2 regions of the Paenibacillus sp. NPDC058071 genome follow, and region 1 is predicted to be linked to the other one. Evidence: predicted binding sites of a transcription regulator. Region 1 holds the regulator's gene; the other holds the start of a gene.

Region 1 (8,082 bases):
AAACATTCCGATCCGGCTGGAGGAAGGCCGTAAAATCCGCAAGGCGTTCGTCCCTTCTGAACCGGGCTGGTTTATTCTTGCAGCCGACTATTCGCAGATTGAGCTTCGCGTGCTCGCCCATATTTCGGGCGATGAGCGGTTGAAGGAAGCGTTCATTCACGATATGGATATTCATACGAAAACGGCAATGGATGTCTTCGGCGTCGAAGCCGACCAGGTGGATTCCAATATGCGGCGTTCGGCGAAAGCGGTCAACTTCGGTATTGTGTACGGCATCAGCAGCTTTGGCCTGTCGCAAAACTTGAACATTCCGCCGAAAGAAGCGGAACGTTTCATCGCTCAATATTTTGATATATTCAAAGGCGTACGCAAATACATGGACGACATCGTGGCGCAAGCTCGCCAAGACGGCTATGTTACGACGCTGCTCGAACGCAGAAGGTATTTGCCGGAAATTAAGGCGTCCAATTTCAACATTCGTTCCTTCGCGGAACGTACAGCTATGAACACGCCAATCCAAGGTACAGCTGCGGATATTATCAAGCTTGCAATGGTCAAAATGGATGAAACGCTTCGCGAGCGAAAGCTGAAAAGCCGCATGCTGCTCCAAGTACATGACGAATTGGTATTCGAGGTTCCGGAGGACGAACTAGAACAGATGAAGGAGCTTGTTCCGGAAGTAATGGCGGGCGCGCTTCGATTGGACGTTCCGTTAAAGGCCGACGTCAATTACGGTGTCAATTGGTATGAGTCGAAATAGCCCGTTGGCGCTCGAAATCGGTTATAATGGGGGATGAGGTGAACAATCATGCCCGAATTGCCAGAGGTAGAAACGATTAGAAGAACATTAAACGAGCTGGTTGCCGGTAAAACGATCAAATCCGTAACCGTCAACCTGCCTCGAATTATACAAAAACCGGCCGAGCCGGTCGAGTTTGCCGCCGCTTTGGAAGGACAGACGATTAGCGGGGTCGAGCGCCGAGGAAAGTTTTTGCGTTTTATTATGGACGATCTGGTGCTCGTATCCCATCTTCGGATGGAAGGCAACTACAGCGTCTATCCGAGCGATGAGCCAATCAAGCTGCATACGCATGTCCTCTTTCATTTCGAAGACGGAACCGATCTGCGTTATAAGGACGTTCGTCAATTCGGAACGATGCATATTTTTCGACAAGGCGAGGACCTGTTGGAAAAGCCGTTAAACAAGCTGGGCATCGAGCCCGTCGGCAATCCAGCCTTTACACTCGCTGCGTTGAAGAAGCTGCTGTCGGGACGAAAAACAAAGATGAAGCCGCTCCTGCTCAATCAGGAATATGTCGTGGGCTTAGGCAATATCTATGTAGACGAATCGTTGTTTCTGGCGAAGATTCACCCCGAGAGGACGGCCGATTCGTTAACGCCCGCCGAGTGGAAGAGACTCTATGAGGCGATTATCGAAACATTGGACAAGGCGATTGAAGCTGGTGGCTCCTCCGTCTATACCTATGTAAACAGTCAAGGTGAAATGGGTCTATTCCAGCACCAGTTCCAGGTGTACGACCGCAAAGGCGAGCCGTGCGTCAGATGCGGCAGTCCGATCGAGAAGTTTTTTCTGGCCGGCCGGGGGACGCATATTTGCACCCGCTGTCAGAAGAAGCCGGTTCAGGCGAACGGCACCACTCGAAAGGAAGCAGCCATACTCGGTACCGAATGATTGATGCACCGTAACTTAAACCCCGCATATGCTGTTGTTGTTACAAACAATAGGCGGATGACCCGGTTCAGAGGTTATCCGCGCTTTGCGGGGAGGGAGCATAGTGCTTGCTCATTTGGCGCCATTGCTGGTTTTGGCTTTTGCAGTCAGCGTAGACGGATTCGGGGTGGGCGTGACATACGGTTTGCGCCGCATACGAATTCCGCTGCTGTCCGTTCTGATTATTGCATGCTGCTCCGGACTCATCATTTGGCTTTCCATGCAGATCGGCTCATGGATTAGCGGGTATTTGCCTCCTATCGCTGCCAAGCTGTTCGGCTCCGCCATTCTTGTCGTGCTCGGCGTATGGGCGCTGATTCAGCATTGGAGAAACCGGAAGGAAACGACCGGAGGGGACGATTCGAATGAGGGAGCGGGAGCACCTGGTCCAGTGTCATTCAAGGAAAAGCAGACATCCGATCTTGCTAATCCGGTACTTGTAATGATCGTGGAATTGAAGCGGCTTGGCCTGGTTATCCAAATCCTGCGCACGCCGCAAGCTGCTGATGTCGATAAGTCCGGTACGATATCTTCGTCCGAAGCGGTTATGCTGGGCGTCGCACTGTCATTAGACGCCTTCGGAGCCGGTTTCGGAGCCGCGATGATTGGACTTCCAGCGCTCGCGACAGCGATTGCGATAGCCGCATCAAGCGCTTTGTTCCTGCTGGGCGGAATCGGTTTCGGTTTTCGCTTCTCGAATTGGAAAGGCATGCAGGCATTGTCTGTACTTCCAGGCGTTCTTTTAATTATAATAGGCCTATTAAAGTTGCTTTAGGACGAGGGGGGAGCGTATGAAGATCGCATTAACCGGCGGTATTGCAACTGGGAAGAGCACCGTCGCCGACATGCTTGTCGAGCGCGGCGCCTTGCTGGTCGATGCCGATCGGGCGGCCAGAGAGGTTGTCATGCCGGGCCAGCCGGCGTTGGAGGCCGTCGCCTCCAAGTTCGGACAAGCCGTTATACATAGCGACGGAACGTTGAATCGCAAGGCGCTTGGCGAGATCGTATTTCACGATAAGGGGCTTCTGAAAGAGTTGGAAGGCATTTTGCATCCGGCCATTCGAACCTGGATGCACGAAATCATCCGGCAATACGAAGAAGATTTCCCGGGAAAACTTATCGTGGCCGATATTCCGCTGCTTTATGAAACGGAGCAGCAATCGTTGTATGATGGCGTTATGGTCAGTTATGTCCCTAGAAGCGTCCAACAGCAGCGGCTAATGGCACGCAACGATCTTGACGCGGAAGAAGCCAATCGCCGCATTGAACTGCAGATGGATATTGAGCAGAAGAAGCGGTTGGCGGATTGGGTAATCGACAACAGCGGCACATTAGAAAATACGAGCGCACAAATCGGTGCGTTCTGGACAAGCCAGGGGCTGACATGAAGCGGCTGGCGAAGAAGAGAGTATTCCTGCTGCTGCTCCTTGGTTTTATAGCCTTCTTGTTTTTGAAATCAGACGTGGTCGGCAGATGGATGTATCCTGTCAAGTTTAAAGAAGACATCCGGGCAAGCGCTGCCGTCTATGAGATCGAACCGCATTTAGTGGCTGCGATTATTCGAACGGAGAGCAATTATTCGACGGGCCGCGTTTCTAAGAAAGGCGCCCTGGGACTTATGCAAATTATGCCCGATACGGCCAACTGGATCGTTAAGCAGGCGGGTTTCAAGCAAGTCACGGACGATATGCTGCAGCATCGTCCCGATGTCAGTATCGAGATCGGCTCTTGGTACTTGAAGTCGCTGCATAAGCAATTTGATCAAAATCAAATCGCGGTGATCGCCGCTTATAACGCCGGGCCTGGCAAAGTGCGCAAATGGCTCGATTCAGGCGTATGGGACGGAGAGCTCGAGACAACGAGCCAAATTCCGTACGGTGAAACGAGGCACTATGTACAACGCGTTATTTATTACTATAATAAGTATAAAGAATTATACCCAGAATTTTAGAAAAAATGGATGTTACCGGAAGTGTTAATGAGAAAATAAAAGAAGCTCCGGCTGTCCGCCGCTTCGGGACGGACAAGCCAAAGCTTCTTGTTATACATGACTGATAAAATCGTTATCGGCTAGTTCCGGCAGAACCAGCAAGGGATTGTTCGGCGATCTGTACTAGACGGCGAGTGATGTTGCCGCCGATGTAGCCAGCATCCTTCGTCAGAAGGTTACCGCCGTAACCGTCTTGCGGGAAAGCAATGCCGAGTTCTTGAGCCACTTCGTATTTCAGTTGGTCAAGCGCTGCGTTTGCTTGTGGCACTACCAATTGATTGTTGTTAGCCATTGATTTTCACCTCCTTGCGGTTGGTAACAGTATTATGTGCGAAATTTTGAACTTCATTACAGGGAAGGTATGGCAATTAATCCCGCTTGAGAGGAAGTGACGAAAATGAAATGCCCTTATTGCGATTACGCCGGAACAAAGGTGCTTGATTCCCGTCCGGCCAACGAAAACAAATCGATCCGACGCAGACGGGAATGTGAGAAATGCAGCCGGAGATTTACGACGTTCGAGATGATTGAGGAAACGCCGCTCATTGTCATCAAGAAGGACGGCAGCCGCGAAGAATTCAGCCGCGACAAAATATTGCGCGGGCTGATTCGTGCTTGCGAGAAGCGGCCGGTATCGGTGGAGCGGTTGGAGGTCATCGTCTCCGAAGTGGAGAAGGAACTGCGGACGACAGCGCTGGCCGAGGTGGAGAGCCGTGACATAGGCGAGATCGTAATGGGACAGCTGTATCCGGTCGATGAGGTGGCCTATGTTCGTTTTGCATCGGTATACCGTCAATTCAAGGATATCGATATGTTTATGAAAGAGCTGAACAGCCTGCTTTCGAAGGATGGGGCAAGCGGAGGATCTGGCTCCCAGTAGCAGATGGTGTGCGTTGTGCATCGGTATTTACTTAAGAAAGGGCGCAGTCCTAGAAGGGGCTGTGCCTTTTTTCCTTTTCGCAGAGTGCAAAGCTTGAAAAGGAATGAATCGTGAGTCGCAGTCTTCTAGGCGTTGCGACCGACGTTCTTTTATCAAAGTTTAATTAATTTTTATGAAAGCGCTTGACGGGAATGAGCCTAATGAATATTATAGAGAAAGAAGTTAATATGTAATGACATAATGACTTCCTATAGACAACGCAAGTTAAAGGAGTATGGATATGGGGGACCTTTTTAGCAAAACCTTAAATAAAGAGGTGCCGATCCCTTATTACTACCAGTTGAAAGAAATTTTGATGGATTATATTACGAACCATCATGAGGACCGGGATCGCCCTATTCCGACCGAGGTCGAAATTAGCGCGCACTTCAATATTAGCCGTCCTACTGTCAGGCAAGCCATTAACGAGCTTGTCGTCGAAGGGTATCTGATTAGACAAAAAGGAAAAGGCACGTTCATCACAAAGCCGAAGATCAGTCAGTCGTTCCTGCAAGTGCTCGACAGCTTTAACAGCGAGATGGAGAAGAAGGGACTTGTTCCTTCGACGAAGGTGCTGGGGCTCGACGTGATCGAATGCGACGACAAGATCGGAGAAGCGCTGAACATTCCTACGGGAAGCAAAGTGATTCAGCTGCGCCGCCTTCGCTCCGCGAATGGTGAATCGGTCGTATACGTCGTGACTTACTTGCCTTACGATCGGTGCTTGCCGATTTTGGATAAGGATTTGGAGTTTGAATCACTTTACGGCATTTTACGGGAAGTATGCGGATTCTCGCTTATGAAAGCGGTACGCAACCTAGAAGCGGTTCTCGCTAGTGAATACGAGGCGAAGCTGCTCGGCATCGAGAAAGGCGCTCCGATTCAATTCATTAAGAGCGTCACCTACTTGACCGACGAATCGCCAATCGAGTATTCTCTCGCCCGCTATAGGGGCGATCGCAGCCAGTTTACTTTTGAGCTGGGCATTCGGTAAGCGAGAGTATCGCTTACCGACATTTTGGCTCACATATGTAAGGACATAATAACGTAATAAACAGGATGGTGTCGAAAAATGAATGCAACAGTCGAAAGAGTAAAACGCGCGATGCTCGGCATGCAGCGCCAATCATGGGAACAAGGCGTAGCAGCGCAGGCGTTCATTGAAAGCGGTTACGTGGAGGATGCGGTTCTGTTGGCTCATGACTCGGTTGTCCGTCAGGACGAAACCGGCCGTCTCGGCGTAATCAACAATGAGAGAGCGGTTACAGACGCGGCGGCTAACGGCGAACCGGTATTGTTCGCTTACAAGCAAACAGGCGATGTGAAATATAAAGAGGCTGCCGAGCAAATGGCCAATTATTTGCTAAACGTTGCTCCGCGTACGGAGAATGGCGCACTTTCGCACGTCAATCATCAAAGCCAGGTGTGGGTTGATTCCTTCTACATGGCGCCTCCATTCCTTGCTTCCGCCGGCCATTTCGAGGAAGCGGTTGCACAAGTCGAGCGGTTCCGCGAGCTGATGCTCATTACAGAAAAGGGCATGCACGCTCATATTTGGGACGATGGAGAGAAAAAGTTTCATCGCGCCGATTGCTGGGGCGTCGGAAACGGCTGGGCAGCAGCAGGTATGGCTCGAGTCATCCGTACGCTGCCGGAATCGATGAACGCTGACAAAGAGCGCATCATCGGTTACGTCCGAGACCTGCTTGAAGTTTGTATGCGCTACCAACGCGAGGACGGATTGTTCCATGATGTGCTCGACAACCCGGAAACGTTCGTTGAGACGAATGCAGCTCAAATGTTCGCTTACACGATCTACACTGGCGTGAAAGAAGGATGGCTGGATGAGCGTTACTTGGCTAACGCCAATCGGATGCGCAGCGCGGCGAACGCAAAGGTCGACGAGCAAGGCTTCGTTACAGGCGTATGCGGCTCCCCTATGTTCGATCGTTCCGGTACGGCAACGGAAGGCCAAGCGTTTTTCATTTTGATGGAAGCGGTAGCATTTTAGTTTTTGATAATATGTAATGACATTATTACGTTTTGAGTTTCTCAGGTTTTGCGATTATTTTCCGGGAAAGTGAATTATTATAAGGAGGTGATTTCGCCGATACGATGCGGTCGGATTACCGAGCGTCAGGTTCAAAACGAACGAACGCTCAAGCTGTAATTATCATTTTCAGGAGGGGTTCACTTGAAAACGAAAGGTCTTTTGACGAAATTTTCAGCTCTTATCCTTAGTATGTCCATCGTGCTTGCAGGCTGCGGAGGCGGAAACACCAACAAAAACGCTCCGGCGAACGAGCCTTCCAACAACAGCCCGGCGGAAACGACCAATTGGGAAGAAAAAGCGCCGGAAGAGTATAAAGGCGAAATTACATTCTGGGCTTGGGGCGACTTTGAAAGCAAGGTTATTCCTGAGTTCAACAAAGTATATCCAAACATTAAAGTAAATGTTGTTGTCGTACCTAACGCTGACTACGGCAAAAAGCTGCAAACAACAATCGCTGCTAAAGGCACGATGCCTGACGTAGCGCTGCTCGAAGCGAGCGGACGCGGCCAATTCATGACACTGGACGCTTGGGAAAACTTTGAGCTTGCTCCATACAACGTAAACCGCGCGGACATCGTTGATTTCGCAATTCCGCTGAACGAGAACGAAAAAGGCGAAATCGTAACGCTGCAAGAAGACGCGACAATGGGCGGTATCGCTTACAAACGCGATCTGGCGAAACAATACCTCGGCACTGACGATCCAGATGAAGTTGAAAAAATGTTCTCCAACTGGGATGACTTCATCGCTAAAGGCAAAGAAGTGTATGAGAAAAGCGGCGGCAAAGTTACTTTGATGGATGGCATTCTCGAGGGCGGCTTCAAGCTGGTCAGCGGCGAATACACAGAACCGTTCGTAAAAGACGGCAAGCTGAATATCGAATCGACGTTCAAACCGACTTACGAAACGCTTGCGAAAATGGTTGCGAGCAACACGGTCGGCAAATACGAAACTTGGTCCGCACCTTGGAACGCGAGCTTCACGAACGGCACGGTTATCATGTACGCAACACCTGCTTGGTTCGTACCATTCGGTATCAAGCCTAACGATCCGAAAAGCACTGGCAACTACGGTCTGATCCGTGCGCCAATCGGTGGCTATTCATGGGGCGGTACGAGTATGTCGATCCCGAAAGAAGCGAAAAACAAAGAGCTGGCATGGCAATTCGTGAAGTGGGTAACGCTTTCCGAAGGCGGCGCAACGGCGTTCAAAAACTTGAACAGCACAGCTACGCTGTACAAACCGGCATTCGAAAAAGAAGGCTTCTACACCGACAAAGACCCGTACTTCGCAGGTCAAGACATCATGGCGAAATTTACAGAGCTGGGTAAAGAAACGAAAGTTCGCCCAATTACGCGTTATGACAGAGCGATCCTGGATTCCAACAC
Region 2 (8,082 bases), on a different contig from region 1:
GAAGAGGAAACAGAAACATGAGCAGCGGTGAGCTTGTCCGCGTGAGCTCCGGATGCGTTGCCCGCAGCCGCAAGCAGAGGGGTTAACATTAATAAAGCTGCCGATAGCAGCAGTCGCTTTGCGTTCGCGTTCATTGGAATCATCCTTTCGCCGTATGATGGAGCGGATAGCGCCGCAGGGACGGCGCCATGCCTACATTGTAGCCGGACAAGCCCGGAAAAGCTGTTGGTTTATGTCGCGCTTGCTACAATTCGTACCGCACTAATTTTGACGGATCGGTTCGAACCGCGTCTGATTGGCTCTATTCGATGCCTGCCAAATGAAAGATGCCGCAATTAATGGCGGATGCGCGCACCCGAGGCTCATACTGCCATCTCGTTTCCTGCTGGCGCTGCCGGTATTGATCCTCGATCGCTGCCTTGGCTGCCTCGTCCACGGCATGCTTGAGCTGCGGCTCGTAGTAGGAATGGATACGCTCCAGTTCTTCATCAAGTCTCGCGGCGGCATCGGTCGCCCATCCATAGTCGTAAGCTCTCAGCTTTTTCTCTAGCGTCTGTTCCATAATGCTGAGCGCCTTGGCATGGCTGATGCCGTTTCTCGTTATATGGACGTTAGCGGGGAGCCGCGGCGTCAGCTTGAGCGACAGCAGCCGGTCATGAAAATGCTCCGTGCAAAAACCGGTTGCTAATGAAATTCCGAAGCTGTGAATTTCCTCTCTTTTACGGTCGCTTGCGAATTCAACCTTTACGTTTACGCCCAGCCATGCCGTATAAGGGGTCGAATGAAAAGGCGTTGTATTCCGTTTATCCGGTTCTTGGAACATATTAACGAAGCTGCCGATCGTTTTTGCCGCTTGAAACAGCTGCTCCAGCTTACGGGAGCCGAAATGCAAATCCTCGCGGGGCATCCGTGTTTGACTGGTGTTTAAGTTGCCTTGCAAAATGCCGTATGTTCGGCTGAGCGCGGCGTCAGCGGCTGCCTCCTGAGGTGAAGGAGCGCCTGATCCAGGCTTCGGGCTTTCAGCTTCGTCGTATTTTTGCTTGTCGGTTACGAATAGGTAGGTCATCGTTTCAGGCGGGGCGCCGGTCCGGTCAACAAAGCCCCAATAGTATGGGCGGTTCGTTAGTTCCCGGTCGGCGGCAGGCGATAGCTTGACTGTAATATGAGCCGGCGATTTTTCCAAAATGGCACAATCGGCCGCCTCCAAATAGCGATGCACGAATTTATGAACCTGTTTCTCATTCACGCTTTATTTCCACCTTCCGTCCCAGTGCCGTCATTTGCGATAAGATCGTAGCCGGTTTTTCACCCGCTTGGCTTTCATTTGTTTCGTCTGCAGCTTCGTTTCGCAGCTTAGCTAAAGAGGAGCCAAGATCTTGCATTTGGGCGGCCAGATCGACTCCGCTTCCGCCGGATTGCAGCAGAACGCGAGCAAGCTGCTGCTCCAGCGAGCCTTCCTTCTCGAGTTTTTCCAAAATTAAATCAAGCTCGCCGATGACGAGTTCGAACAGGTTGATTTTCTCATGCAGCAAATTGACGATATGCTCCTCGATTGTGCCCATTGTACATAGGTTGTAAATGTGGACGTCTTCCGTTTGCCCGAGCCGATGGACGCGGCCGATCCGCTGCTCGACCCGCATCGGATTCCACGGCAAATCGAAATTGATCATATGGTGGCAAAATTGCAAGTTGATGCCTTCGCCGCCCGCTTCCGTCGCGATCAGCACTTGAGCGCGGCCGCGGAACAAATCCATCATCCAATCTTTCTTGCCGCGGTTCATGCCGCCTCGATAGGGGACCGCGACCAGGTTGTTGGCGCGAAAATATTGCAGTAAATATTCCTGCGTCGCCCGGTACTCGGTGAAAATGATCACCTTCTCGTTCATCTGCCGGACCAGCTCTATCGTTTTCTCCGCTTTCGTATTGGCTTGAATATTGCGAATGAATTCGACCAGCTCCCATATTTTCGCGCGGACGGGAGAGTCCTCGGCCGTTTTCTTAAACAAATTGACGAGCGTTACGAATACGGCGTCACGGCTGCTGCATACTTCCCGTTGTAAAGTAACGAGCGACAGCATGCTGCTAAGATCGCCGCCGCTTTCGTCATAACGCTCTTTGACAAAACCGGTAACCGCGTCGTAAAGCGCCTTTTCTTCAGGCGACAGCGTGAGTGGAATATTTTTGACATGCCGCTTTGTGAAGGCGATGCCTCCGTCGCCACGGCGGTTGCGGATCATCACGGTAGACAGCGCATCCTGCAGCTGGTCTTCGTTTTTGGGCAGCCGCTTGTCGACGACGAATTTGGACGCGAAATCGCTCTGCCCGCCCAGTTGTCCCGGCTTTAGCAGCGTAATCAGGTTGTAGAGCTCGTCGAGATCGTTCTGCATCGGCGTCGCGGTGAGCAGCAGGCAATATTTTTTGCGCAGCTGGATAACGAATTGATAGTTGGTCGTCTTTTTGTTTTTCAGCTTATGCGCTTCGTCGATAATGATCATGTCGTAGTCGTGACCCAGCACGATCTCCCTGTGCGGGTCGCGTTTGGCCGTATCGATGGAAGCGACGACGATGTCGCTTTGCCAGTGGTATTCTTTTTTTTGCGCGACGGCGGCGATGCCGAATTTTTGATTCAACTCGCGCACCCATTGGAGCACGAGAGAGGCGGGGACGAGAATGAGCACTTTGCGGACAAGTCCGCGAACGATATATTCTTTCAGCACCAGACCGGCTTCAATCGTTTTGCCAAGTCCGACTTCATCGGCGAGTATGGCTCTTCCGCCCATCTCGTGCAGTACTTTGCGTGCGGTGCTGAGCTGATGGGGCATCGGCTCCAAAGCGGGGAGCGTCCGCATGCATTGCAGCTGTTCGAAGCTTTCGACCCGCTTCGCTTGTTCGGCCTCCATCGTCAACTGGTACATTGTCCAATCGTCCCAAGCGCCGTTTTTGGCGATTCGGCTTTGCAGCTCCTCGAACCACGAACGGTCGCATTGCAAATCCACAAGCGGATGCAGCTTGCGTAAGTGAACGGAGGAATCCGAGCTGTCGGTCGGGCGGTTTGTAGATGACAACAAGTGGTGTGCAGCCCCTTTCTGGCAAAAAAGCGATAGATAGGAGTAGTATGGCCCTAATGCCGTTTTTTCATAAGATAGCGTTCAAATCGGCGAGCGGACAAGCTAGAGGACGAATGCGGGGATGTAAACGGGATTATTTGGCTGAAATCGGCCTAGAGCACACTTTTAATCAATATGTAGTATAGTATAATGGTATTTACACACAATATATTGATTATTGTTCATATAGTAAAGGGATGTCTGAGATGAGGGAATGGGAGGAAACAAATCGTGGATACGAAAAAAAGGAATCGTTTATCCGGCCTTAGCGAAAAGATCTTTTTGGATCGTTACGCCTGGAAAAACGCCGACTCCAACGCGGCTAAATTGGGAGACACCGTGCTTGTGCTAACGAAGGACGACCCGAAGTTCCCGGCCAAAGAAGTCGGGGAAGTGATCGAGCGGGAAGGGCAAACGGTTAAGGTTCGCCTCCGCAGCGGGGAAACGGTAGACGCTGATGTCGAGAAGCTGACGCTGACCATTGAGAAATCGCCGGAGGAAATGTGGGGCCGCCTTGCCGCGGCAATGGCGGGAGCGGAGGAAAGTGCGGACAAAAGAGAGCTGTGGACGGAACGCTTCCGCTATATTTTAGACGACTGGAAGCTAGTTCCGGGCGGCCGGATTGCGGCTGGAGCGGGTGCAAGCGAGGAATTGACCTTATTTAACTGTTACGTTATTCCGTCGCCGGAAGACAGTCGAGGCGGCATTATGAAGACCCTCTCGGAAATGACAGAAATTATGGCTCGTGGCGGCGGGATTGGCATTAATCTGTCGTCGCTTCGTCCGCGGCGCGCAATAGTAGCCGGCGTAAACGGTTCTTCGAGCGGCGCGGTTTCCTGGGGCGGGCTGTTCAGCTACACGACGGGGCTGATTGAGCAAGGCGGCAGCCGTAGGGGCGCGCTTATGCTGATGATGAATGACTGGCACCCGGATGTGCTCGATTTTATTACCGTCAAACAGACGATGGGACAAGTGACGAATGCCAATCTGTCCGTTTGCGTCAGCAACGATTTTATGAGAGCGGTGAAAGAGGACCTGGATTGGGAGCTTGTATTCCCGGATACAAAGGATCCCGAATATGACGAGCTGTGGCGCGGCGATCTTGAGGATTGGCGCAGCCGGGGCAAGAAGGTTGTGCATTACAAAACGGTGCCGGCACGGGAAATTTGGCATACGATCATTGAATCGGCATGGAAGTCGGCGGAGCCGGGCGTCGTATTTATGGAATACTACAACCAAATGTCCAACAGCTGGTATTTCAATCCTATCATCAGCACCAATCCCTGCGGTGAGCAAGGCCTTCCCGCGTGGGGCGTCTGCAATTTGTCGGCAATCAATTTATCGCGGTTTTATGATGAAGCGAAGCATGACGTTGATTGGGAAGAGCTGTCGAAAGTGACGCGGTGGTCGGTACGATTCCTGGACAATGTAATTGATACAACGCCGTACCACTTCGAGGAGAACGAGAAAAACCAGAAGCGGGAACGCCGCATCGGTCTCGGCTCGATGGGACTAGCGGAGCTGATGATTAAGCTTGGCATCCGTTACGGCAGCGCAGAATCATTAACTTTCCTGGATAAGCTGTACGGGTTTGTTGCCCGCGAGGCGTATTTGGCTTCGACGGAGATAGCGGCGGAGAAAGACTCTTTCGAAGCATTTGACGCCGAGAAGTTTCTGCAAAGCGGCTTTATGCGCAATATGACGGGCGAGTTCCCGGAAATCAGTGAAGCGGTGCGGAAACGCGGCATGCGGAATGTCACTGTTATTACGCAAGCGCCGACGGGCAGCACTGGAACGATGGTCGGCACCTCCACCGGCATCGAGCCGTATTTTGCCTTCGAATATTATCGTCAAAGCCGCCTAGGCTATGATAAGCAGCTCGTGCCGATCGCGCAGGAATGGCAGGACGCTCATCCCGGCGAGGAGCTGCCGGATTATTTCGTAACGGCGATGAATCTATCAGCGAAGGATCATATTCGCGTCCAAGCGGCTATTCAGCGCTGGGTGGACAGCTCCATCTCGAAGACGGCCAATTGCCCGAACGACTTCACCGTCGAGGAGACGAAGGAGCTGTATGAGTTGGCGTTTGATCTCGGCTGCAAAGGCGTAACGATCTATCGCGACGGCAGCCGCGACGTGCAGGTGTTGTCGACGAAGGAAGAGGAGAAAGTGGAAGACTCCTCCGATATCGCTACAGCGACCACCGCCGCTGACGAATCCGCACAGGCTGATTCTGATTCTGATTCTGGCGTGACCTCGGAGCAGCTGGAGTCCGCCGCTCAGGCCGCCGTGCTTGATAAGGCGTACAAACGCCGTCCGCAGGTGCTGCGCGGCGCGACGTACAAAATCAATACGCCTTTCGGCATGGCCTACATTACGATCAATGATATAAACGGGACGCCAGGCGAAATATTTCTGAATGTCGGCAAAGCGGGTTCCGATGTATTCGCTATGGCTGAAGCGCTCGGGCGGGTATGCTCTTTATTCCTGCGCTACGGGGATCACGGCCACAAGGTGGAATTGCTCATCAAGCATTTGAAAGGCATTGGCGGCTCCGGCGCAATCGGCTTCGGCGTCAACCGCGTCGAATCGATTGCCGACGCCGTCGCTAAGGCGCTGGAGATTCATCTCGAAAGCGCAGACGAGCAGGCAGCAGCGAGCGAAGATGCGGTAGCAGCGTCGTTGCCGTCTTCGTCCTCGGCTGAGCCTGTAGGGAAAGCAGTGCTGCAGTCTGCGACTCCGGCCGTGCCTGCGCCTGTGCTTGCTCCAGAAGCGGTCATTGACGGGCTTAAGCAAGGCGAGGTCAGCTCTCGCGATCTATGTCCATCCTGCGGATCGGCAACGCTGCTGAACATCGAAGGGTGCAAGGAATGCACGAACTGTGGATATAGCAAGTGTAATTGAAATCTAGGCATAGTGGTATGTTAATGCATGATGCGATATTCCAAAGAGATAATTAGAAAACAGAGCCCGTAAACCCGCGTGGCTTGAACACGAGCTCGGCATAGATGCAACTATCGACTATAAGGCTGGCGAATTGGATGAGCAGTTAAAGGAGAATTGTCCAGAGGGTGTAGACTTGTTCTTCGACAACGTAGGCTGGCACATACTTAGAAGCTGCATTGGACGCAATGAAGTTTGGTGGTCGCATCATCCTTGGTGGGAATGCGTCTCAGTACGACTGCGATCACCCATGGGTCAGTCCGAAAGGCGTGCCACTCTCCATAATTTTGAAAAATCTTACCATGCAAGTTTTCCCGTATGGGGCCTACAGCCAACTCTTCAGCGAAGCAGAGCGTAACCTAATGGTTCGAATCGCGGCATGGCCATGGTCCGCGTCTGAGAACCCAGACATTAACCAAGTCCTATGCACCTTGCCATTTTCCTACTGGCTCAGGAGACACTGTGCAAGACAGATCAAGAAAGCAGCGGCAGTCTAGGACTTATTTTCTTGTCTAAGACTTACCGCTGTTTTATTGTTTTGCCATTCCACCTGATCCAAACACATGTTTTTGTTGTTAAAAATTTTGACTTGAGCCGTAATCTCTCGGAAGACCTTGCAAGCGCTACCGACTGCCATTACATCCTATTTAAGTACTTATAAGTCATTATAAGTGTTTGTCATACATTTTCAACTTGTCTTCTTAAGGCATCATCTGCTACAATGATCACAACTTATTAAAAGCATTTAAAAAGTATTGTGCTCTTTTTCCTTGCAGTACAGTATGCATTGTGATGAAAGGTGGAAGAATACATTGGACATAACGAAAGAAAAAAATATTTCCAGTTGGAGACAACACGGCTTTGTTGTATATCCCCAAGTCGTGACTCATTTTTACGTTCTCCGTTATCTGCAATGGTTGGTAAGAGGCGGAATGAATGCCTCATATTCAACTCATCATCAATCGTTATGGGATATTCGAATGTATGAGCCTGTCTATAATGCCTTCAGTGAAGTTCTCGGCAATCAGGCATTAATGGTTAGTCTCGATCCGAAGGAGACCAATAAAATTTATGGAAGAATATGTTTGCAAACAGAGATAACAGTTCATAAAAGCAACAGCCCTCAGAGAATTAATATGTGCGACCTCATTATTTTCGATGCGGAAAGATGTCACCTTGATCTTGATTTAGACTTCGATTCATTTTGGTTTCCCCTGACAATGATTCCAGCTAACGAATTCGATGACGTGACAATTAAAGAAAGAGTCCAGTATTGGCATGCGAAACCGTTTCAGACATTCCTCTCCCCATTAGGATGCAAATTGCTAGGACTGGAATCTTGGGAACCTAGCTTACTATGAGCGCAAGCTTGAGCAATAGGTACCAGTTCTCCTACTGAGCAAGTTCTCTTGTGTTGTCTGTCAGTGGGCAAGAACGTTGGGATAGAAATAAAAGGAACTTTTTCACATACCATTTATACGGAATTCCTTAGGCGTAATGTCGCGATGCTTTCTAAAAGACTGGATAAAATGATTGACATGATTGAAGCCGACTCTTCTGGCAATTTCGGTTATTGTATATTCCGTAGATTTTAACAGTTCGCAGCTCTTATTAATTCGGTATTGAACCAAGTAGTAATAGGGAGTCATATGAATGCTTTTTTTAAAACTGCGAGTGCACTCTGACACGCTCAAATGCGCAACGTCAGCAATCTCCTTCAAAGTTATGTTGTCTGTATAGTTTTGGTGGATAAAGCTGACCATTAGTTGCATTCTCTCTTGTTGCAGTCTGTTGTGTTTTGCTGATTCCTCAGGAGATAGGGAAATGTTGGATATAAGAATAAGCCACAACTGAGCCGTTTTGATGGAAACCTCATACTGCCATCCCCAGCGCTTTTTCATTTCAAAGTCCTTCTTCATTTGAGAAAGGATTTGCAGGATTTGATTTTGCCACTCCACATCCCCTTTGATCTCGATGGATAATAAATAAGAATTGGTAAAAGGGAGTACATAGCTTTTTTCCATGGCACTAT

The links. Region 1 encodes NrdR, which represses ribonucleotide reductase genes. Its sites were predicted from a motif close to AACACNATATATNGTGTT; they were not measured.
Region 2: the regulator NrdR is predicted to act here: its motif matches at 3,268-3,285, upstream of ACFVTB_RS17650 (adenosylcobalamin-dependent ribonucleoside-diphosphate reductase).

What each region holds. Positions count from the first base shown of each region.
Region 1 covers NZ_JBHVSK010000019.1:51,874-59,955, reverse strand. Annotated here, with positions in the region: gene polA (DNA polymerase I) at 1-760, shown strand, start outside; gene mutM (DNA-formamidopyrimidine glycosylase) at 809-1,693, shown strand; gene ACFVTB_RS23415 (MntP/YtaF family protein) at 1,797-2,507, shown strand; gene coaE (dephospho-CoA kinase) at 2,524-3,120, shown strand; gene ACFVTB_RS23405 (lytic transglycosylase domain-containing protein) at 3,117-3,683, shown strand; gene ACFVTB_RS23400 (alpha/beta-type small acid-soluble spore protein) at 3,796-4,014, opposite strand; gene nrdR (transcriptional regulator NrdR) at 4,120-4,602, shown strand; gene ACFVTB_RS23390 (GntR family transcriptional regulator) at 4,883-5,635, shown strand; gene ACFVTB_RS23385 (glycoside hydrolase family 88 protein) at 5,714-6,652, shown strand; gene ACFVTB_RS23380 (ABC transporter substrate-binding protein) at 6,836-8,082, shown strand, end outside.
Region 2 covers NZ_JBHVSK010000010.1:131,227-139,308, forward strand. Annotated here, with positions in the region: gene ACFVTB_RS17635 (hypothetical protein) at 1-134, opposite strand, end outside; gene ACFVTB_RS17640 (YqhG family protein) at 302-1,246, opposite strand; gene ACFVTB_RS17645 (DEAD/DEAH box helicase) at 1,239-3,065, opposite strand; gene ACFVTB_RS17650 (adenosylcobalamin-dependent ribonucleoside-diphosphate reductase) at 3,339-6,011, shown strand; gene ACFVTB_RS17655 (hypothetical protein) at 6,863-7,411, shown strand; gene ACFVTB_RS17660 (AraC family transcriptional regulator) at 7,514-8,082, opposite strand, start outside.